Regions from separate parts of the Photobacterium sagamiensis genome, predicted to be linked through region 3. Evidence: predicted binding sites of a transcription regulator. Region 3 holds the regulator's gene; each other region holds the start of a gene.
What was found. Region 3 encodes CRP, which controls carbon source genes, mostly activating them, when cyclic AMP is high. Its sites were predicted from a motif close to TGTGANNNNNNTCACA; they were not measured.
Positions count from the first base shown of each region.

Region 1 (7,922 bases), on a different contig from region 3:
CTGTAGACGTCACGCAGTAAGAGACGGCTATCAGCCCCTTTCCACTCAGCATCGGTATCCGGGAAATGGCGGCCAATATCCCCGGCACCAATGGCACCCAGCAAAGCATCACACACAGCATGAAGAGCAACGTCACCATCAGAATGTGCAATTAAACCCTGCTCATAAGGGATAGCGACACCACCAATGATCACCGGGCCTTCGCCACCAAACTTATGCACATCAAAACCGTGTCCAATTCGCATCAGGGCTGTTCCTTAATCAGTTGTTCCAAATAAAAGCCGGCAAGGGCTAAATCTTCAGGCTGGGTTACTTTCAGGTTATCGGCCCGCCCTTTAACCAGCAGTGGGGTATACCCACAATATTCCAGCGCCGACGCTTCGTCGGTAATGACAGCACCTTCTTTGAGTGCTTGTTGCAATGACTCCCGTAATTGCTTCACTCTAAACATCTGCGGGGTGAGTGCATGCCAGAGGTTGTCACGATCGACGGTTTCAGTGATACCTTGCAGGCCGCTGTTATGCAGATCATGACTTTGCTGTTTATTAGCTTGCAACCGGCAGCCGCGCTTCATGGTATCGCGTACAGGTGCCGCCAAAATCGCACCATCTTCGCTTTGCAGCGCAGCCGTCACCAGCCGCTCTAGATCCGCTAACCGTACACATGGCCTTGCAGCATCATGCACCAGCACCCAGCTGTTCTTATCTTCAATAGCGGCCAATCCTGCAAAAACTGAATCGGCTCGCTCTGCGCCGCCGTCAACCACCTGAATGCGAGGATCGCTGGCGAGCGGCAACGAAGGAAAGTAGGGATCACCTTTACTGATCGCAATAATTATTCGTTCAATCGCCGGATGGCTGAACAGGCGATCGATGGTGTGTTCTAAAATCGTTTTACCCGCAATGTGTAAATATTGCTTAGGCCGGTCAGCTGCCATACGGCTACCAACCCCGGCAGCAGGTACGACGGCAGTGAGTTGTTGGGTCATGGCTAGGTTTCGTTAAGAGTTAAAAATTTGGGCTGCTTTCACCCACAATGCGAAAAAAAGTTTCACTCGGCTTAATCATGCCAAGTTCATTTCTTGCACGCTCTTCTACCGCTTCCTGACCGCGGTGAAGATCATGGATTTCAGCATACATCTGCTGGTTGCGCTGTACGAGTTCAGCATTCGCTTTCTGTTGTATTTTTACATTGCCTTCTACTGCTAAATAATCCATCAGGCCATTTTTACCGAGCCAGAAATCATATTGTAGCCAACCTAAAACAGCCAGCAGCAGCACGGTTAACAGACGCATGCATGTCCCCACTTTCGCGTTAAATACGTTATACCAGTCGTATGTAGGTAAATATTCATTCCACTCGTTACTCTCCCCCCCATAAGGGCAACTAATCAGGGGAATGGATATTCTTTAAAAATATCTAACTTGTAATAATCCCACAAACCATAGTTGGTGACTAGCGTTAGGCTTTTAGTCTGCGTTATTCAGATGTAAAAAGTTCTTCAGACATAAAAAAACCGCCTCAAAAGAGGCGGTTTCAGAAGAATAAGGGTTGTTCACCCAAAGTCATTGCTTAATAATTAAGCTTGACCTTTAACTTCTTTAAGACCGTTGAAAGGTGCTTTCGCGCCTAGAGCTTCTTCGATACGAATTAGCTGGTTGTACTTAGCAACACGGTCAGAACGGCTCATAGAACCAGTCTTGATTTGACCTGCAGCTGTACCTACCGCTAGATCAGCGATAGTTGCATCTTCAGTCTCGCCAGAACGGTGAGAGATTACAGCTGTGTAACCAGCATCTTTAGCCATCTTGATTGCAGCTAGAGTCTCTGTAAGAGAACCGATTTGGTTGAACTTGATAAGGATAGAGTTAGCAACGCCTTTCTCGATACCTTCAGCAAGGATCTTCGTGTTTGTAACGAATAGATCGTCACCAACGATTTGAAGCTTGTCGCCTAGAAGTTCAGTCTGGTGCTTGAAGCCATCCCAATCTGATTCGTCAAGACCGTCTTCGATAGATACGATTGGGTATTGGTTAGCAAGGTCTTGTAGGTAGAAGTTAAACTCTTCAGAAGTGAAGATTTTGCCTTCGCCTTTCATGTTGTAGTTGCCAGCTTCTTTGTCGTAGAACTCAGATGCAGCACAGTCCATTGCTAGAGTAACGTCTTTACCTAGCACGTAACCTGCAGCTTCAACAGCTTCTTTGATTGCAGCTAGTGCAGCAGCGTTAGATTCTAGGTTAGGAGCGAAACCACCTTCATCACCAACTGCAGTGCTTAGGCCTTTAGACTTAAGTACTTTAGCAAGGTTGTGGAATACTTCAGCGCCGATACGTAGTGCTTCTTTAAGCGTTTTCGCGCCAACTGGCTGAATCATGAACTCTTGGATATCAACGTTGTTATCAGCGTGCTCGCCACCGTTGATGATGTTCATCATTGGTAGAGGCATAGAGAACTGACCAGCAGTACCGTTTAGTTCTGCAATGTGCTCGTATAAAGGCATGCCTTTAGCTGCAGCAGCTGCTTTAGCGTTTGCTAGAGAAACAGCTAGGATTGCGTTAGCACCAAACTTAGACTTGTTTTCAGTACCGTCTAGGTCGATCATTACCTGATCAATAGCAGCTTGGTCTTTTGCATCTTTACCAAGTAGAGCTTCAGCGATAGCACCGTTCACAGCTTCGATAGCTTTAAGAACGCCTTTACCTAGGAAGCGAGACTTGTCGCCGTCACGTAGTTCAAGAGCTTCACGAGAACCAGTTGATGCGCCAGATGGAGCAGCAGCCATACCTACGAAACCGCCTTCTAGGTGAACTTCAGCTTCTACTGTTGGGTTACCACGTGAATCGATGATTTCACGACCTAGAACTTTAACGATCTTAGACATTGTGTTTCCTCTTGCTTTATCTTCAATTTAAAAGCTAAAAAATAGCTGTAGGGGTTTATTTCTACAGCTATCCGTAATCCTTACTTATTTAAGCTCACCACGCAGGTTTTGTCCTGCTGCCTTCACGAAACCTTCAAATAGAGGGTGACCATCGCGAGGAGTTGAGGTGAACTCAGGGTGGAATTGAGCAGCCACAAACCATGGGTGGTTAGGCAATTCAATAATTTCCACTAATTTCTTGTCTGCTGACAGACCAGAAATTTTCAATCCAGCTTTTTCTAGTTTTGGAAGCAAATTGTTATTCACTTCATAGCGGTGACGGTGACGCTCATGAATCGTCGCATTACCGTAAAGCTCACGCACTTTAGAACCATTTTTCAGGTGGCATAGCTGAGAACCAAGGCGCATTGTGCCGCCTAAATCAGATGTCTCAGTACGCTTCTCTACCTGACCTTCGCTATCAACCCACTCGGTGATTAGACCAACAACCGGGTTCTTAGTTTCAGCGTTAAATTCAGTAGAGTGTGCATCTTTAAGACCCGCAACATTACGTGCGAATTCAATCAGTGCTACCTGCATACCCAGGCAAATGCCCAGATAAGGAATTTTGTTTTCACGAGCATATTGTGCTGTGAGGATCTTACCTTCAACACCACGACTACCGAAGCCACCAGGAACCAGAATGGCATCCAGACCTTCAAGCACTTCTGTGCCTCTAGATTCAACGTCTTGTGAATCAACATACTTGATTTTCACAGACAGACGGTTTTTAAGGCCAGCGTGTTTCAGTGCTTCGTTAACCGATTTGTAAGCGTCAGGCAGTTCGATGTACTTACCTACCATACCGATTGTTACTTCATCAGTTGGGTTCGCTTCTTCGTAGATCACCTGTTCCCACTCAGCCAAATCAGCTTCAGGGGCTGTAATACCAAAGCGTTTACATACCAGATCATCAAGACCTTGTGCTTTGATTAGCTGAGGGATTTTGTAGATTGAATCTACGTCTTTCATCGAAATTACAGCTTTTTCCGGCACGTTACAGAACAGTGCGATCTTAGCGCGCTCATTAGCCGGAATGACACGGTCTGAACGACAGATTAAAATATCTGGCTGAATACCGATAGAAAGCAGCTCTTTTACTGAGTGCTGAGTCGGCTTAGTTTTCACTTCACCAGCAGCAGCCAGGTAAGGAACCAAAGTCAGGTGCATGAACATAGTATGTTCACGACCTTGCTGTACAGCGAGCTGACGAATCGCTTCCATGAATGGTAGAGATTCGATATCACCAACAGTACCGCCCACTTCAACGATAGCGATGTCATGGCCTTCGGCGCCAGCAATCACACGATCTTTGATCTCGTTCGTGATGTGTGGGATCACCTGAATGGTTGCGCCAAGGTAGTCACCGCGACGCTCTTTACGCAGCACTTCTTCGTAAACACGACCAGCCGTAAAGTTATTACGCTTGGTCATTTTAGTGCGAATGAAACGCTCGTAGTGACCTAAATCGAGATCGGTCTCTGCACCGTCTTCCGTAACGAATACTTCGCCGTGTTGGATCGGGCTCATTGTGCCTGGATCAACGTTGATGTAAGGGTCTAGCTTCATCATGGTCACTTTAAGACCACGCGCTTCTAGAATAGCTGCCAGAGATGCTGCAGCAATACCTTTACCTAGTGAGGATACGACCCCGCCCGTAACAAAAATGTAATTCGTTGTCATGTTTGACCTGGAAGATTGGTTATAGAGGATTTAAAAACTATCTGGACGGGAAATTAGTATACCAGACACATTTTATTCCACAACGTGAAAACTATCACAGCATTCATCGTTTTTTTTTGTTTCAAATCAATTATACCGATTGCACAAGCTTATCGCTTAAAAGTGAACCCATTGAATCACATCACCAAAACCATGATAAAACGTCAAGATCATGCCTGTTGCACCTATTTTCAGTGCATTATCGCTCTCGTTTCTTGACTTTATCCCACTCGGCATCAAGCATTTCCAGAGAACATTCATCAAAGCGCTTTCCTTGTTCTAGCACACTTTTTTCAACTTCGCGAAAGCGTCGCTCGAATTTTTTATTGGCTCGCTGCAGTGCCTGTTCGGGTTTGACCTGCAAATGACGGCTCAAATTCACCACCGAAAACAGTAAATCCCCCATTTCTTCTTCAACCTTATTGTGATCAACCGACACCTGAATGACTTCATCCATCACTTCATCAAGCTCTTCCTTCACTTTATCAACGACCGGCCCCACAGAATCCCAGTCAAAACCGTGCTTTGCGCAACGCTTCTGAATTTTATCAGCACGACTCAGCGCCGGCAGTGCCAGCGGAATATTGGCTAGTACGCTGCTATCCTGGCCTTTCGCATCACGCTCCTTGGCTTTTTCCGCTTCCCAGTTAGCGTTGATCGCCGCATCATCAGCAAAATCAGTCTCACCAAACACATGGGGATGACGGCGGGTCAGCTTTTCATTTAGGCCATTGACCACATCATTAAAATCAAACAACCCTTGCTCTTTACCCATCTGGCTGTAAAAAATAATCTGGAACAATAAATCCCCCAGCTCTTCGCGCACATCATTCCAGTCTTGCTGTTCAATCGCGTCAGCGACTTCATAAGCTTCTTCAATGGTATGCGGCACAATCGAAGCAAAGGTCTGTTTAAGATCCCAGGGGCATCCTTGGTTTGGATCACGCAAAGTTTTCATGATTTCTAATAAGGTTTCCAGTGGTGCCGGCTTGTTATCACTCATAATTCGTCGCTATCAATATTGGTTAGGTTAGGGTCTGTTTATCTTCCAGCAGCAATTATGTTGGAAGATAAACAGACCCTATTCGCCTCAGATTACCAGAAACAAAAACGGGAAGCACAATGGCTTCCCGTTTCTAGTTTCTAGTTTCTAGATTCTAGGTTCTAGGTTCTCGTTAATACAGCCGTTTAGCCTCAGCGACATCTTTCACCTGCTCGATCCGCTTCAGAACCTTGCTCAACACGTCAAGATCGGTCAGCTCTAAATCAAAGTCCATGACCGACATCTGTTTCTTATAGTCGATCCGGCTCTTCACTCCGGCCACTTTGGCTTTTTCATTGGCAAAGGTATTGGTCAGATCTTTGATCAAACCATTGCGCTCAGAAGCGGTCACCCGCACGGTGATATTATAGTTACCGACAAATCCCCCGCCCCATACGGTATGGATAATACGCTCTGGTATATGGTGGCGAAGTTCTTCCAGCTGTTCACAGTCATTACGGTGCACCGAAATACCTCGGCCCTGGGTAACAAAACCAACGATTTCATCGCCCGGGATCGGCTGGCAACAGCGAGCCAGGTGGGTCATCAGGTTATCCACCCCTTCAACCACAACAGCATCACGTTGCGGTTTTTTCGCACTGGTGCTGGTTTTCGTTCCCGCCTCTGTCAGTTTGTCTAACAGCTGCTGATCTTCTTCTTCTGCGGTTGGCTTATTAACCATGGTGTTGATATGGTTAATAACCTGATTAATACGCAGATCGCCACTGCCGACACCAGCAAACAACTCATCGAGTGATTTAGCATTGAAGCGCTTTAATGCGTATGCCTCAGCGTCTTTTAATGTTGCGCCGACCTTGTTCAGTTCAACTTCAAGCATTTCACGCCCGGCAATCATATTCTTATCACGATCTTGCTTGCGGAACCAGGCATGTACTTTGGCGCGGGCACGGCTTGAAGTAACAAAACCAAGGTTGGGGTTCAACCAATCACGAGACGGGTTAGGCTCTTTCTGAGTGATAATTTCGACCTGCTCACCCATTTGCAAGTGATAGGTGAAAGGTACAATCCGGCCTTCGACCTTGGCACCAATGCAACGGTGGCCGACCTCCGAGTGAATGTGGTAGGCGAAATCGAGTGGTGTCGCATTAAGCGGCAAATCAACCACATCCCCTTTAGGCGTAAACGCATAAACGCGGTCATCAAAGACCTGGCTGCGTAACTCTTCCAGCATTTCGCCGGAATCTGACATTTCTTCCTGCCACACCAGTAATTTACGTAGCCAGTTAATCTTCTCGTCATAGGATGATTTTGCAACGCCAGACGAGCCTTCTTTATATTTCCAGTGCGCGGCAACCCCGAGTTCAGACTCTTCATGCATTTGCTTGGTACGGATCTGAATTTCAATTGTCTTGCCTTCAGGCCCCAGTACCACGGTATGAATCGACTGATAGCCATTGGGTTTCGGATTGGCGACATAGTCGTCGAATTCTTTCGGCAGATGGCGATACTTGGTGTGCACCACGCCTAATGCGGCATAACAGTCTTGGAGCTGATCTGCAATGATACGCACGGCACGTACGTCAAACAGCTCATCGAAGGCCAGATTCTTCTTCTGCATTTTACGCCAGATGCTGTAGATGTGCTTCGGGCGGCCATGCACTTCAGCCTTAATGTTGTAAGCTTGCATTGATTCGGAAAGATCTGAGACAAAAGAGTCGATATATTGCTCGCGATCGATACGGCGCTCAGAGAGTTGTTTGGCAATCTGCTTGTAGGTGTCAGGATGCTGATAGCGGAAAGCGTAATCTTCGATTTCCCACTTAAGCTGACCAATACCCAGACGGTTAGCCAGTGGCGAGTAGATATTGGCACACTCACGTGCAGCTGCACGACGCACCTCATCAGGCTCGTCTTTTACTTCACGCAGGTTACAGATACGCTCAGCCAGCTTGATCACCACGCAGCGGAAATCATCCACCATCGATAACAGCATGCGGCGGATATTATCAACCTGCGCTGATTGCGCCGCACCTTCAGTGGTCGCATTAAGCTGCCCGATTGCCGCCATTTGCTCGACCCCAGTCACCATCTGCAAAATCGTGCTGTTGTAATCTTCCTTGACCTGCTCATGGTCATAAACGCCCGCTTCCACCAGCGGGAACAGTAGCGCTGCAATCAGCGTATCCCTGTCCATACTCAGGGTAACAAGGATCTCTACCATTTCGCGGCCACGCCATAGCAGTAATGGCGCAGACTCTTCCTCAGTCGTTAGATCGA
Region 1 is NZ_JAKJSP010000001.1:4,515-12,436, reverse strand. It holds gene ispF (2-C-methyl-D-erythritol 2,4-cyclodiphosphate synthase) at 1-245, opposite strand, end outside; gene ispD (2-C-methyl-D-erythritol 4-phosphate cytidylyltransferase) at 245-988, opposite strand; gene ftsB (cell division protein FtsB) at 1,008-1,295, opposite strand; gene eno (phosphopyruvate hydratase) at 1,580-2,881, opposite strand; gene pyrG (CTP synthase) at 2,966-4,603, opposite strand; gene mazG (nucleoside triphosphate pyrophosphohydrolase) at 4,842-5,645, opposite strand; gene relA (GTP diphosphokinase) at 5,818-7,922, opposite strand, start outside.
Region 1: the regulator CRP is predicted to act here: its motif matches at 4,687-4,702, upstream of pyrG (CTP synthase).

Region 2 (7,922 bases), on a different contig from region 3:
TGCCATCCAACGGGCAATAAAGGACATCTTCAATCAGCTTCTGCAACACTGGCAGCCAAGCCGCCTCGTAATTTTCCCGCAGCAGTAACTCAGTCAGGATAGTGACGGTTTCAGGGCTATCTACCGGTGCAGTGAAGTCAATTTCTTCAAATACGGTATGTAAAAACGTACCCGGACGCGCACCGCGGGGGAAGGTATAAATGGAGTACTCAGGCTCAAGCTCAATGATCGCCTCTTCACCGTCCTGCACTTTTTCTGCCGCAGAATCGATATCAAAACCGGGCAGATCCAAGCTGCTGTCGTGATAGGCCTGATGGCCCTGTTTGACCAGGCTGGAGTAACTGGTCATCCACCAGTTACGTTCAATTCTTGCGTTAAATTCACTAGGCTGCAGTGTCGGTGCATCCTGCTCGACCGGTTGCCATTTGCTATCCGGCAAAACTGGCGGCCCGGCCACTGTGATTGCAGACTGGCTTTCAGCCAGTTTAGCCAGGGCAAGCTCCAGAGCCGCGATACTGCCTTCCTGACCATTTTGCACCAAATGCCCCATGGCAGAATGGTGCAGGCCGGTAGGCTCTTTGGTACTGCGGCCATTACGGATCGGTGCCATGCCAACATAGCAACCGTAGACCGCTCGCGTTAGCGCTACGTAGATCAAGCGTAGATCTTCCGCCAGACGTTCTTTATCGGCTTTTTCTATCGAATCATCTTGCTTAGTAATATCAAGAACGGTGATATTTGCCTGTTCATCGTGATACTTCACTTCGCTTTTCTTATCGACTTCGCGATAGCTACAGACAAACGGCAGGAATACCAGATCGTATTCCAGCCCTTTCGATTTATGGATCGTGACGATCTGAACCAGGTTCCGCTCTGACTCCAAACGTAAAACCTGATCTTCTGCATTACCGTTAGGCTCGGCAATGTGTTCGGCTAACCAGCGTAGCAGACCGTAATCACTGTCTAAGGTCTGGCTGGCTTCCTGCAGCAATTCACCAATATGCAGTAAATCAGTCAGACGCCGCTCGCCGCCCTCTTCCGCTAACAAACGTTCAGCAATGGTCGATTTAGCCATCACACTGCGCAGCATTGGCATTACACCACGGGTTAACCACAATTTACGGTAGTCTTTAAATGCATTAACGGCCGTTTCCCACTCGGTTTCATCACTATTGAGCTTGTCTAAATCGACTGCCGTTAACGCAAAAAGACTGGAAGCTAACGCCGCACGCAATGCGCGATCATCTTCTGGTGTTAATACCGCCTGCAATAAACGCTGCATATCAGCGGCTTCAGGAGTGGAAAATACACTATCGCGATTCGATAAATAGACACTGGCAATACCCTGCTCAGCCAAGGCCTGACGTACCAGTTTGCCTTCATTGCCGGTTCTGACCAGAACAGCAACATCACTCGCCTGAATGGCTTTCTTGTGACCTTTATCCTGGAAAAAGGCACTACCTTGCTGGGATTGGGTGAGAACTTTCTGGATCTGGGCTGCCGTCGCCTCGGCCATCACTTGCTGATAACTGCCTTTAGTAACGGGTTTGCCATCCAGGCTATCCTGATGCCAGAAGGTCAGCGCATGCTGAGCCTGATTATCGAGCCACCAGCTACGTTCCGGCGCTTTGGGGCTATGGTTCACCGACAGGAACTGAATGTCCTGATCGTAAATAAACGGGCTATCCGGCTGTTCAAAGACCCGATTGACCGAGGCAATCATGTCAGCCGTTGAGCGCCAGTTAGTGCCCAGGGTGTAATGATCACTGACCTGACGACGCGCTTGAATATAAGTGAAAATATCAGCACCGCGAAAAGCATAGATCGCCTGCTTAGGATCGCCGATCATAAACAAACCACACTGCGCCTGCTCTGCACTTTCGGTGGTATAGATGTTGCTGAAAATACTGTACTGGAGGGGATCGGTATCCTGGAATTCATCAATCATCGCCACGGGATACTGGCTGCGAATGCGCTCAACCAGCAGATCGTCACGATCATTATCGATCGCCGCAGATAGCTGAGTCAGCAAGTCATCGAACGATAACCAGCCTTTGCGCTCTTTGGCTTTCGCAAGCAGGACGCGGCATTCTTCTATCGCGTGAGCCATTAGGGGATCGCGCAGATTGGCCGGGTTATCCAGCAGATCAGCAACAGCAACAAACACCTCATGCTCAGGGGCGTCACCTTTTGCCGTTTTTTCGATCAGGATCTGCTGATGGAAGCGATCAAGCTTATCCGGCAAATCATAGCCCAAGGTTGGCAATGCCGCCCACAGGCTCACCTGTTCTAACCAGGTCGGCAAACTCTTTTTGGTATAGCTGCGCTTGTTCACACCGGAATTGGCTATCAATGCTTCCAGATCCGCTTCATGTTCACGCCATAACGCTTTAAAACCTTCGATACGTTCGAGGTTTGTATTGTGCAATTCCGCCAGTGAATCGGTCATCGCCTCGACGCTTAACTTCACTGGCGCTCCGGTTAAACTGCCACCAATATCTTTCAGTAACGCCGTCGGCGAAGACCATACGTCTCGTACTTCAATCGCCAGGCTATGCGGCAAATGATAGAAATTACGACGCCAGTAGTCGGCCGCGACTAAACTTTTCAGCTGGCTTTCATCGGTCACGAATTCATTATTAAAACGGCTGCCCGACTCAAAGGCATTTTGGGTCAGCATTCGCTGACAGAAACCATGAATGGTATAGATCGCCGCTTCATCCATCTGACGCTCGGCCTGCAGTAAAATCTGCGCCGCCGTCTGATGATCGCTAATTTCCTCAAGCAACGGCTGGATCACCGGATCGTGACTGACACCCCGGCTAAATGCTAATCGGGCATCATGGATTCGGGCTCGAATGCGATCTCTTAATTCGGCGGTTGCCGCTTCGGTAAAGGTTACAACCAGAATTTTATCAACGGTCAGCTCGGTGGCATGTCGCGTTTCTGCACTGCCATGGCCCAGCAGCAAACGTAAATATAAGCTGGCAATCGTAAAGGTTTTACCTGTACCCGCAGAGGCTTCGATCAAACGAGCCCCATGCAGTGGAAAAGTCATTGGCTGCAGGGTTGCTGCACCGACTGATTTCGGCYTCAAATGTGTTCCCGAGTCTGACTGCGAATTACATTCGGAGTCTTGCGTTATTGCTTGAGTCATCAGACATCACCCAGTTTGATTCAGAGACCAGATACGTTAGTGACAATGATCACATTACTTTCGTGATCCAGTGCTGGTAACGGGTTTTCAGTATCTGGAATAACATTTTATTCTATTTATGTGAGAGTTTACTCACGGTTTACCGATCATAGTTTGGTTAGTATCACGGCCAGAAACTTGGTCTACCTCTGGACCTGTGGTCGTACAGCGAACACCCTACAAATAAGAATGATTTGCTGGCGACCACACTACACCCCTACGATTCTTCCACTGTTTCGCTATGTAAAACGGCAGCCTGTAATATTCGGCTCGCCATTTGTGACGCCTCATTCGCTAGTGTTTCGTTCCATTGCGGCCAAACCCGGGCAATATAATTGTCGGCCCCTTCGCCCGGATAGAGATAGCCGTCATTAAAGCAATCAGCCATCTTCTTGAGTGATTTTTCCAAGGTATCGGCATCATCTTTCCAGCTGCCGTCCCGGCCAATACACGCATTAATACCGGCAAGGGCCGTTTTCGGAAAATACGGTAACGGCTTATTCAAGCCCTGGTAATACAGACTCACCGCTTCTTTGAGGTAAGTATTTGCCTGCTCAGGTTCAACCTTAAGTAAGGTTAAATGATCATCGGTGCCAATCAGGTGAGTGATCTGGCTCTGGCCTCCCGCCGCCAGACAAAGGTGATCGAACCATGCGATTAATAAATCCTGCGCACGAATTTTGCCACTGCGATAACGCACCAGTCCGGCTTGATAACGCTGCTTGAGCCAGCCCTGCAACTGAATCTCTTGCCCTTCGATTTGAAAAGCAATATCCACTTCATGATCATCAAGCGGGCCCGCCAGTAACGGCAAAATTGAATCCGCCAGTGCAATCACCTCGATTCGTGTCGCTTCCAGCTCTAACTCGCCAAACGCCGCTACAGGGACATTTCCCGCCGCCTTCTGCTCTGCTGAAAATTGTCTGAATACGTCATCGTCATTTTGCTGATTCAGTTTGGCATCAAGCAACAACGCCAGTAATTGATCGCGCATCAAATAACTGTCTAAACCGTTAAGCACAAAGGGTTCATCGTCTTCCATCACGCCCATAGGCGGTTCAAAGAACACTTTTAAACGACGATTAAAGAAATAACGCACAGGTAAACGCCAGAATCGCTGTAGTTCAGCCAGATCCAGCACGCGGGTTTGCTCCGCGTCAAGTGACTCTTCATCAAGGGCTGCCAGCTGGAAATCTTTTCCTGCCTCTCCGCCGCGTAAGGCCGCGGGCAACCATTCCACCGCATAGCTGGTTTGCTCCCCCGTAAAGGCATCAGGGCTGAACGGGACTAACGGGTGGTGATGAATTAACTGAGCTTTTATTCGCTCCGCAGAAGCATCGACTGGGAGAGATTCATCACCAGCCACGCAATAACCTTGCTGACAATATTCCACCAGCTCACTGACCAGTACCGACGGCACTTTTTCACTGTTATCCTGAATCGAGCGGCCCACATAACTGATATAAAGGGTTTCCTGTGCCGATTGGATCGCTTCGAGGAACAGGTAGCGGTCATCATCACGACGAGAGCGGTCACCCGCTTTGGTGCGGCCATCCATTAAATCAAAGCCTTCCGGCGCAATATTTCGCGGGTAAGAGCCATCATTCATGCCCAGCAAGCAGACCGCCTTGAAAGGAATAGAGCGCATTGGCATCAGTGTACAGAAGTTAACCTGGCCCGCTAAGAAGCGCTGACTCACCCGCTCGCCCGATAGTTTATCTTGCAGGTACTGGGTCAGAACTGCGGGGGGGATCAATGTTTGATACCCGGCATCATCAAGCTGTTCATGTAAGCGATGTAGGCTGTCACGGATCGATTTAAGGATCAGTTCACCTTCCAGTTCGACCGCTAAGAAATCATCCAATAGCTGATTTAATCGCTCCGTCCAGGCAGTAACCGATTGCGGCTGCGCCAGCTGCTCACGGTAAGAAATCAGGCTATCAATAAAGCTCGCCAACTGACCGGCAAGCTCGGCATCTAATCCCTGTACCTGCTCGTAAGCCGAAATCCCCTCAAATAAACCGGCATCATGAGGCATGGCATAACCCAGCAACATACGCTGAATACCAAACAACCAGGTATTCTGATGTTGCTCCGGCAACTCAAACTGACAGGCTGTCTCTTTATCTAATCCCCAGCGTACACCGGCTTCTTCAATCCAGCGCTTAACTTGCTCAAAGCTATTACTGTCAAAACCAAACTTGCTCATCACCGCCGGCACTTCGAGCAATTCCAGTAATTCAGATGCGTGACAACGACTTTCAGGTAACGTTAGCAAACGCAGGAAAGCCAGCAGAACCGGGTTTTCCTGCTCCGCGGTTCGGTCAGATATGGAAAATGGAATGTAACGATTACCGGGCGCATTACCAAATACCGCCTGAATTGCAGGCCCGTAGGCATTGATATCGGCTACCATCACAATCACATCACGTGGCTTGAGGTTTTCATCAGCATCAAACATGGCGAGCAGTTTGTCATGCAACACTTCGACTTCCCGCATCGGGCTATGACAAGCGTGAATAGACAGGGAAGGGTCATTCGCAGCAACGGGCAACTTATGGTCGCTGGAATCTAAAATATCGTCATTTTGACGATTCTCTAAATTAAGAATATCGGCCTGGATTGAATGCAGCAGCGTATCTGTTTCAATATCCACAAACGCTTCAACTTCCCGGGCTTGCATCTCTGACAACAGATAGAGGTTATCCCGTCCCAGCTTGCCCATTGAAGCCAGCAGACTGTTGCCGACAACATCATTGTGCATATCATCATGTATATTGTCTTCAACGCTGCCTTTAAGCTGCTCGGCTAACTCGCCCTGCTCACTGTGATCATCTAACCATTTCACTTGTAAACGCTGCTTGGCGGCAAGTCGCGCCAGATATTTACGGTCACGGACATCGCCCCAGTAATAACGACAAGGGTTAGTAAACATCAGATGGACATCAATATGCTCGCCCATCGCGGCTAATGCATCAAGGTAGCGAGGGGGTAACGACGAGATACCAAAGACAAACAATCGTTTAGGAAACCCTTCAGGCAAGGTTCCGCTGTGAGTGTAATTCTCAAGTGTATCGATAAAATGCTCATACAAATTGGCACGATGATACGGCGATTGTTCTAATGTTAAGGTATGATCATACAATGCTTGCCACAAAATTGGCTGCCACGGATGTTCCCCCTCTAATTCAGAAACGACTTCACCCGCTTCCCACTGTTGGATCCACTCAGGGCGGTACACTAAGTACTGGTCAAAAATATCTGCGATTTTTTCTGCCAGCTGATAACTTTTCAGACTGTCTTGATCGTGTTCTAAATACCGTTTTAGCGGCTCAAACTCCGGCTTATCCAGCTGCTCAGGCAATACTTCCATCAACTTCCAGGTCATCGCTTCTTTATTGAAAGCACTGCGCTCGGGCACGTCAGCCAACACCTGAGTAAACATTTTCCAGATGTAGGTTGCTGGCAGAGGGAATTCGAGGTTTGCCGCGACACCAAATGATTTCGCCAGCTCCATCTTCAGCCATTGCGACATGCCGGGGCTTTGCACCAGAATTTGTTCTTGTTCGAATGGGTTATCAAGAGGATTGAGGCGGATCAGTTCAACCAGAAGCGATTTCAATAAATCCAGTTGGTTTGAGTGATAAACAGTAAACACGCAGATATCTCACAAAAAGAGAAAGTTACCCTGATTGTCTACCATGATCTTGTTAGCTGCAAACCTAAATTACAAATACAAAAAAGCCCGGCATAACCGGGCAAATCACACTCGCTAAACTTGTAATCTTTAAGCAATCCGCCTAAAAAGCTCGCCAGAACAGTACGGTACACATGAGACTGTACCAAGCGAGACCCGTACGACATTACGCGCTATGTGGAACAGGACTAAAAAGACGTGAAATCGGACGGTAGAAGGCTAAATAACGCAGCGCGACATAAGACACAACGGCCGTCGATACATACAGTTCAATAGTCGCAAGCTGGGAAACTTGATTAACATATTCTTGTGCTACTCCATTTGTTGCCATCCAAGCGGCGGTTTTGAACAGTGCTGTCGCACCAATCACCATTGGGAAGGTAAAAGCGGCATAACCTGGACTGAAGTCTAGGCGCAGCAATCGATAAAACGCCACATAGATAACAAACGTCATCAGTACCGCAATACCTGCCAATAAACCAATGATCACCGGCGATGGACTCTGCTCCACAGTGAGATATCCGGCAAGAGAAAGGCTTGCTGGTGCCGCCATTATCGCAATGGTTGGTTTCGCTGCATCGGGAATTTCGTGGCTAAAGATCAAACGATAAATCATGACCGGTAGCATCACCGCGTATACACCCATACCAAAAATCAACAAGCCTTCAGCGAGCGGACGCAAGACACCACCGGGAAAAGCGACATCCGCCACGATAATGCCAATGGGCGGAACAAACCAACTTGGCACCATATGGTGAAGTTTGAATTCAATCGCACGGTGATAAACGAATAACAGCAGGAAGATCATGTGCAGTATTACCGCAAATAGCCACATCGCTTGTGCAAAATAAGGGGCATACATACCCACGGTTTTTGATACCACCATGATTGCCATGGCAAACGTCGGTACAACGCTACCGACAACAGGGTGAGTCAGATCATTCCACAAGGATTTAGGATGGAAAATAAATTTCGTAATAAGGATCAGTAGCAGTACCGATGCGATGGCGGCTCCAGCCACTTGGCCCG
Region 2 is NZ_JAKJSP010000059.1:28,733-36,654, forward strand. It holds gene recB (exodeoxyribonuclease V subunit beta) at 1-3,058, opposite strand, end outside; gene recC (exodeoxyribonuclease V subunit gamma) at 3,414-6,854, opposite strand; gene L4D76_RS23620 (TDT family transporter) at 7,060-7,922, opposite strand, start outside.
Region 2: the regulator CRP is predicted to act here: its motif matches at 3,279-3,294, upstream of recB (exodeoxyribonuclease V subunit beta).

Region 3 (7,922 bases):
GGCTGAAACAGCAATTTCCCGATGCACCCTTGTATGCTGTCGGGGTCTCGCTCGGCGGTAACATGCTGGTTAACTACTTGGCGGAAACCGGGGATGAGTCTGGATTAACCGCTGCGCAGGTGATTTCACCACCGTTGGATTTAGAAGCTTGCTCAGTGCGAATCCAACAAGGGTTTTCCAGGATCTATCAACAGTACCTGCTTAATTCACTGAAAAACACCTTAGCCAAGAAAATTACTGCCTTGCCTGATGCAATGCCCGTGGCATCAGAGCAAGTACAGCACATTCAGTCATTGTGGCAGTTTGACGATCAGGTTACCGCTCCCCTGCATGGTTTTAAAGATGCCGCCGACTACTACCAACAATGTAGCGGACTCAGTAAGCTCCATCAGGTCAAAATTCCATTGCGGATCATTCATGCGAAAGACGACCCTTTCATGACGCAACGAGTGATTCCCCTGCAACCATTGCCTGCAAATATTGATTATCACTTAACGGCGAATGGCGGTCATGTCGGATTTGTCTCCGGATCCTGGCGCAATCCTGATTTCTGGTTGGAAAAGACGGTACCGGAATGGTTTAAGAAGTTGCCAGATCCTAGAGACTAGATTCGAGTCACAAGTGTGGTCCTGTGGTCCTGTGGTCCTGTGGTCCTGTGGTCCTGTGGTCCTGCAAGCAGGCTCTCCGAGCCATAGTTGGGAGTCAAGCTGTGGCTCTTTCTCGAAACTCGAACCTAGTTACTCGAAACTGTTTATCCATAGGGCCTCAGGGCCATAGTACCGCTCTACAATCTATGAAATTAACAATATAATCAGCACCCCACTAGAAAACAGATACAGTAACTATGATTATTCCCTGGCAAGATATCGACTCTGACACCCTAGACAATCTGATTGAACACTTTGTGCTGCGCGAAGGTACTGACTATGGTGAGACCGAACTCAACATGGAACACAAGGTACAATATGTCCGAAAGCAGCTTGAATCAGGTGATGCAGTGATCGTATTTTCTGAACTGCATAAATCTGTTGATATTAAACTCCGCAGAGATCTCAATTAACGGATATCTCCCGATCAAAAACCAACTTATCCTTGACCCTGGCGCAACACCCTGTTAATAACTTTCATCGTTAACATTAACGACAGGGTATGTCATGTCTGCAAAACATCCGATTATTGCAGTAACAGGGTCTTCTGGTGCCGGCACCTCCACCACTTCAGAAGCATTTCGCAAAATGTTCAATATGATGAACTTCAATGCCGCCTGGCTGGAGGGGGATAGCTTCCATCGCTTTACCCGACCGGAAATGGATGTTGAAATTCGTAAAGCCAAAGAGCAAGGCCGCCATGTCAGCTATTTTGGTCCGCAAGCTAACGACTTTGCCCAACTGGAAACTTTTTTCCGCCAATATGGTGACGATGGCAGTGGTCAATTCCGCCGCTACCTGCATACTTTTGACGAAGCGGTCCCCTATAACCAGATGCCGGGTTCATTCACGCCATGGCAGGAACTACCTGAAAATACGGATGTGCTCTTTTACGAAGGGTTACATGGCGGTGTTGTTGATGGTGAGATCAATGCCGCACAACACGTCGATTTGCTGATTGGTATGGTGCCGATTGTGAACCTGGAATGGATACAGAAGATCGTCCGCGACACGCGTGATCGCGGCCACTCCCGGGAAGCGGTCATGGAGTCTATCGTCCGCTCGATGGACGATTACCTCAATTATATTACGCCGCAATTTTCGCGCACCCATATCAACTTCCAACGGGTGCCGACCGTCGATACATCCAACCCATTCAGTGCCAAAGGCATTCCGAGTCTGGATGAAAGCTTTGTGGTTATCCGCTTCCGCGGAATTAAAAATGTCGATTTTCCGTATCTGCTATCAATGATCCAGGGCTCGTTTATGTCTCGCCATAACACCCTGGTGGTACCGGGCGGAAAAATGAGCTTTGCGATGGAGCTGATCATGCGACCGCTGATCCAGAAGTTAGTCGAAACCGGAAAGATAGGATAAACCCGACGCGAGAGGTGAGTGGCGAGTAACGAGATGCGTGCTTCTCGTTACCCGACACTATATTAGGGTCTTAATACCTACGGTGGTCCTGTGGTCCTGTGGTCCTGTGGTCCTGTAAGCAGGCTCTCCGAGCCATAGTTGGGGGTCAAGCTGTGGCTCTTTCTCGAAACTCGAACCTAATTACTCGAAACTGTTTATCCTTAGGTCCTCAGGGCCATAGCACCGCTTTTCTCGATACCCGGCTCTCGTCACGCGAAACCTAGGCTTTAACTATCTCATACGAATGGGTCATTTCGACCCCTTCGCCCAGCATCAGGCATACTGAGCAATATTTCTGCAGTGAATCTGCAACAACACTGGCAACCCGAGCCTCATCCAGATCATGGCCTGTGACCACAAAATGCAGGTTAGCCGAGGTAAAAATACGCGGTGACTGTTCACGGCGAACAGAAGAAATCTGCGCCTCACAGCCGGCAATGTTCTGGCCAGCTGATTGCAAACCGTCGACAACATCAACTGAGCTACAGCCACCAGCAGCCATCAATACCATTTCCATCGGACTTGGTGCTTTTTCGCCCCCATTGCCATCCATGACGACACTGTGACCAGAATCTGACTGTCCCAGAAAGGTCATTCCTTCTACCCATTTCACTCGTGATTGCATTGCTTTCTCCTTACTTCAAACAGGGTAATTCTGCATTAACTAACAACTGTGTGATCATGTGCACACTTATGAGTACCAAATGGCCATTTCAGGTAGATCAATATCAAGAAAAAGACGCGGAAAAAAGATAAACTCTCAAGTAAATATTCAAGTGAACTTGCAGCCTAGCGGCTGAATGAATATCCTAATCAGCGAACAATTCTATTGTTAGGCCCAGCCTTGAATTATATGGATGTCGTTGTTGGGCAACAAACGCAGAGGAAGTTAGTAATATGGTTCCAGGTAAACCTCAAACAGATCCAACTCTAGAGTGGTTTCTTTCCCATTGCCACATTCACAAATATCCGTCAAAGAGTACTTTGATCCATGCGGGAGAGAAAGCAGAAACTCTCTACTACATTGTGAAAGGTTCTGTTGCCGTATTGATCAAGGATGAAGAAGGCAAAGAAATGATCCTGTCTTACCTTAACCAAGGTGACTTCATCGGTGAGCTAGGCTTATTTGAAGAAGAGCAGGAACGTACTGCATGGGTACGTGCCAAGAGTCCTTGTGAAGTGGCAGAAATTTCTTTCAAAAAATTCCGTCAGCTTATTCAGGTCAACCCTGATATTCTGATGCGTCTTTCTGCACAGATGGCCAACCGTTTGCAAATCACTAGCCAGAAAGTAGGCGATCTTGCATTCCTTGATGTAACAGGCCGTATTGCACAGACATTGCTAAACCTTGCAAAACAACCTGATGCAATGACTCACCCAGACGGTATGCAAATTAAGATCACCCGTCAGGAAATCGGTCAGATTGTGGGCTGTTCGCGTGAGACGGTAGGTCGTATCCTTAAGATGCTGGAAGAGCAGAATCTGATTTCTGCCCACGGCAAAACTATCGTGGTTTACGGTACTCGCTAACCGACCAACGACTTCGATTAATAAAAAGCCGCTTAATGCGGCTTTTTTTGTAACTGCGAAACATATCACTATCACCAAAAAGCATAAAAAGATCTCAAAACGTATATTCTGCCGTAACCGTCACTGTTTATTCACTTGCCAACAGCAATACCAATGCTACATTATGCATATCTAATATTTATGAGAGGTCTTGATATGGATATCGAACGCTTTTCTCCACATACCCTGGTTCCCGCTACGGCTGTCATTGCAGCCTTACCCGCGACCATTGAAATGACTGGTTTTAGCGATCCTCGTCATTACCTTGAGCAACAAACCCTGTTCAGCCAGCGTCAACGCACCGTGCATGGTAATGAGCTATGGAGCCCTACTTTAGATTGCCACCAAGCAAACCAATAATTGAAACGAAAACAGCGGCCAAGGCCGCTGTTTTATCACTGTTTCCTACTCTTACTAACTCGTACTTTCGAAGATCTTATCCGCCGACGCTTCAACAAACCCACGGTACAGTTCACCATCCGTCTGAGGATAGCGCTTAGCAAACTCGTAGAAGCCGCCAGGGATTATTTTCTCACCATCAAGAAAGCCCACCGCCACCTTGTCAGCCATAGTGGCAGACTGCTCCAGCATCACCTCTGGACTCCCTTTCACCTCACCGCCAGACTCATTAATCGCAAAACCATTGTGACGCAGCAGATGGTTCACTTCATGGATCTCAGTGAACTGCTCCAGCTGATTAATACTGACGGTAAAATGATTGGCCCCAAAGCCATGCGCAGCAACCCAGCCGGCATACTCGCTTTCTGCCGATAACATCTCATACGTCGCCGAATCGATATCCCACAAACGTCCACAGCAAACAAACTCAGGTTCATGAATTGCCTGCTCCGGCACCTGATCAACCAGTTCGCGTACCGTTTCCTGTAACAGCGAAGAACACTGCCCCACCATCAGTTCACTGATAAATACTTTCGGTGCTAACGGGTTCGGATGCTCAAAATGCTCTGCATACAGCTTTTTTGCTTCAAAATGATACCTACCACATGGCTTATAGCCAATTGCAATAAATGGGGCTGCCAGCTTATCCAGCCCCACTTTCGGTAAATTGAAGGTACGCAGTGCGATGTGATCATTGAGCAAGGGTTCATCTTCGGTTAACAGTGCATGAACCTGAGCCGCAGACGGACAAAGACGTTGTATATAGTCTTGCCACAGGGCATTAAATAATTGCTCCACTCTTTCCATGATGAATATTTCCCCTTGCTGATAATGATTGCCGTAGTCGACGTATACCGGTGCTTACAACTGCACCCCAGGTGACAGCTGGGCTGGCAGCTCAGTTTGTTCACCTTCCATCGATGCCATAGGGTAAGCACAATAGTCTGCGGCATAATAAGCGCTTGGGCGTAAGTTGCCTGATGCTCCAGGCCCGCCAAACGGGGCATCACCGCTGGCTCCAGTCAACTGACGGTTGCGGTTCACAATACCGGCACGGATATGATCAATAAAATATTGCCATTCCGCATCATCGGTAGAAATCAGGCCAGCTGACAAACCATAGCGAGTATCATTCGCCATCGCGACGGCCTGAGGCAGATCCTGATAACGGACAACCTGAAGCAATGGGCCAAAGTATTCTTCATCTGGCAGCTCAGCAACTTGGCTCACTTCAATAATAGCAGGCGTGACTACCGCCCCCTGGCCACGTTTCGCTTCAAGTAATAGCTCTGCGCCTAAACTCACCAGATTTGCTTGCGCGGCAATGATGCCGTCAGCCGCGCGTTCAGAAATTTGCGGCCCCATAAACGGTTGCGGTTCAGCAAATGGCCCATCAATTTTTAGCTGACCTGTCGCTTTAACCAGACGGTTCAGAATCGCGTCACCTTCCGGCCCCTGCGGTAAATACAGGCGGCGAGCACACGTACAGCGCTGGCCTGCACTGATAAAGGCTGACTGAATAATAGTGTAGACCGTCGCATCAAGCTCGCCATAGGCTTTCGAGATCACCATCGGGTTATTGCCACCCATCTCCAGCGCCAGCATCTTGCCTGGCTGTCCGGCAAACTGACGGTGCAGGATGTGGCCGGTATTGGCACTACCGGTAAACAGCAAACCATCAATCCCTTTCGAGCTCGCAAGTGCTTCACCTGTCGGACGCGCACCCTGAACCATATTCAACACACCTTCAGGTAAGCCAGCTTGTTGCCACAGCTTCATGGTTTCTTCTGCCACTTTTGGTGTCAGATCTGAAGGCTTAAAGACCACGGTATTGCCAGATAGCAGGGCCGGCACAATATGACCGTTGGGTAAATGGCCGGGGAAGTTATATGGGCCAAATACCGCCATGACGCCCAGCGGGCGGTGGCGCAAGACTGCCGCAGTACCTGCGATATCTTTTTGCCTTTCACCGGTTCGCTCATGGTAAGCGCGCAGTGAAATAGCTATTTTACCGACCATTGCACCGGCTTCCGTTCGGGTTTCCCACAACGGCTTACCGGTCTCTTCAGCAATAGTACGGGCAATATGCTCACTGTGTTCTTTCACCAGTTCAGCAAATTTTTCCACAATAGCCTGGCGCTCGGCTAGATCTGTTTTGCGCCAGTCCACCAGGGCTTCACGGGCACTGGTCACGGCCTGTTCAACTTGTTCCTGGGTAGCAGCCAGCCCTTGCCAAATCACTTCGCCACTAAAAGGGTTCAGTGACTGCATCTGTTCACCCTGCCCCGCCAACCAGTTTCCAGCAATCCATTGAGTCATGATGTTCTCCTTTCTCTGCCCGTTGTTTACTGGGCGATCAACCGTACCGAATCGCCATTCTTAACCTGTAATGCTGCCGCCATTTCCGGCGTGATCAGCGCTACATTACGTTCACCATCGACCGCGACCTTGCCGACAGCTGCCCGGAAGTTCGCAAAGGAAGTATTACTCACCAAATAGTCATGCGAACCGTTGTGTTCGTCGATTTCGACAGTGCAACGCTTCGAATGGCGTACCGATTCAATGTTGCGCACATCACACTCAACCGTCGGGCCAGCATCAAAAATATCGACATAACCACGACAGCAGAAACCCTCGTTTTCCAGCAAACGCAGTGCCGGGCGGGTTTTCTCATGTACCTGACCAATCACCGCTTGTGCTTCCGGGCTCAGCAGATTGACGTAAATTGGCAACTTAGGCATCAAGTCGGCGATAAAGCCTTTTGCCCCAATACCAGTCAGGTAATCAGCATGGACAAAATCGATGGAGAAAAAATGCTCTCTCAGCCATTCCCAGAAAGGCGAGTGGCCCTCTTCATCGGACACCCCGCGCATTTCCGCCAGCACGGTTTCAGAAAAACGGTGTTTGTGCTCAGCCAACATTAAAAACCGGCACTTTGATAACAGGCGGCCATTCAAACCATGGCGCCATTCCGGCCGTAAGAACAACGTACATAACTCACTGTTACCCGTGTAGTTATTGCCAAAAGTCAGTACTTTCACCACATTGTGCACACCAAGGCGGCGTGAAGCATGTACCACAGTGCTGAGGTGGTAGGTATAGAAAGGGGTATCTAAGCCAATTGCGGCCTCTATTGCCGTGGTCCCTGCAATTTCACCCGTTTCCGTATCTTCAGCAACCATCAGGTAGCCTTCCGTTCCCGGCTCGGTGACCTCTTTGGTAAAGCTCTCTACTGAGTGGGAGATCCTGTTACGCAGAATTTCCTCGTTAACAGGCAGTGAAGTAAAACCATGACCTGATTCTTCTGCACAGCGCATAAGCGCCGGATAATCAGCTTCGGTAATAGGACGAATAACCAGCATCAAATTCCCTCCAGATGCAGGTAGCGACAGGCGTCGCTAACCATATTTATTGTAACTACATCAATTTTTGTAACTACATGACTTGTTGTAACCACCTGAATAGTTGTTACGACGGAATGTACTGCCCCCTCTTAAATCATGGGAAAGGGCAGTGACAGGCTTTCCTGCCCATCACTGCCTGAGCAAAACATGTTTACGATGTTACTGTGTATGAAGTTTAGCAATTGCACGCTCTAAACGTGCCATTCCTTCATCTACGTCGGCTTTATCAATCACCAGTGATGGCGTAAAGCGCACCACATTGGTACCCGCGACCAGCACCATCAGGCCTTCTTCACCTGCGGCGAGCAGAATATCGCGAGCCCGGCCCTGCCATTTTTCATTCAGAGCGGCACCTAATAGCAGACCTTTACCTCGCACCTCCTCAAAGGTTGGGTACTTGGCATTAATTTTCGCCAATGCATCACGGAACCATTGCTCGCGCTCTTTAACGCCAGCCAGTACTTCCGGCTTGGTCACTTCATCAATC
Region 3 is NZ_JAKJSP010000045.1:39,828-47,749, reverse strand. It holds gene L4D76_RS20430 (hydrolase) at 1-608, shown strand, start outside; gene L4D76_RS20425 (YheU family protein) at 845-1,060, shown strand; gene L4D76_RS20420 (phosphoribulokinase) at 1,155-2,024, shown strand; gene L4D76_RS20415 (OsmC family protein) at 2,284-2,688, opposite strand; gene crp (cAMP-activated global transcriptional regulator CRP) at 2,961-3,593, shown strand; gene L4D76_RS20405 (hypothetical protein) at 3,789-3,992, shown strand; gene L4D76_RS20400 (DUF1338 domain-containing protein) at 4,047-4,838, opposite strand; gene astD (succinylglutamate-semialdehyde dehydrogenase) at 4,893-6,350, opposite strand; gene astA (arginine N-succinyltransferase) at 6,377-7,393, opposite strand; gene L4D76_RS20385 (aspartate aminotransferase family protein) at 7,595-7,922, opposite strand, start outside.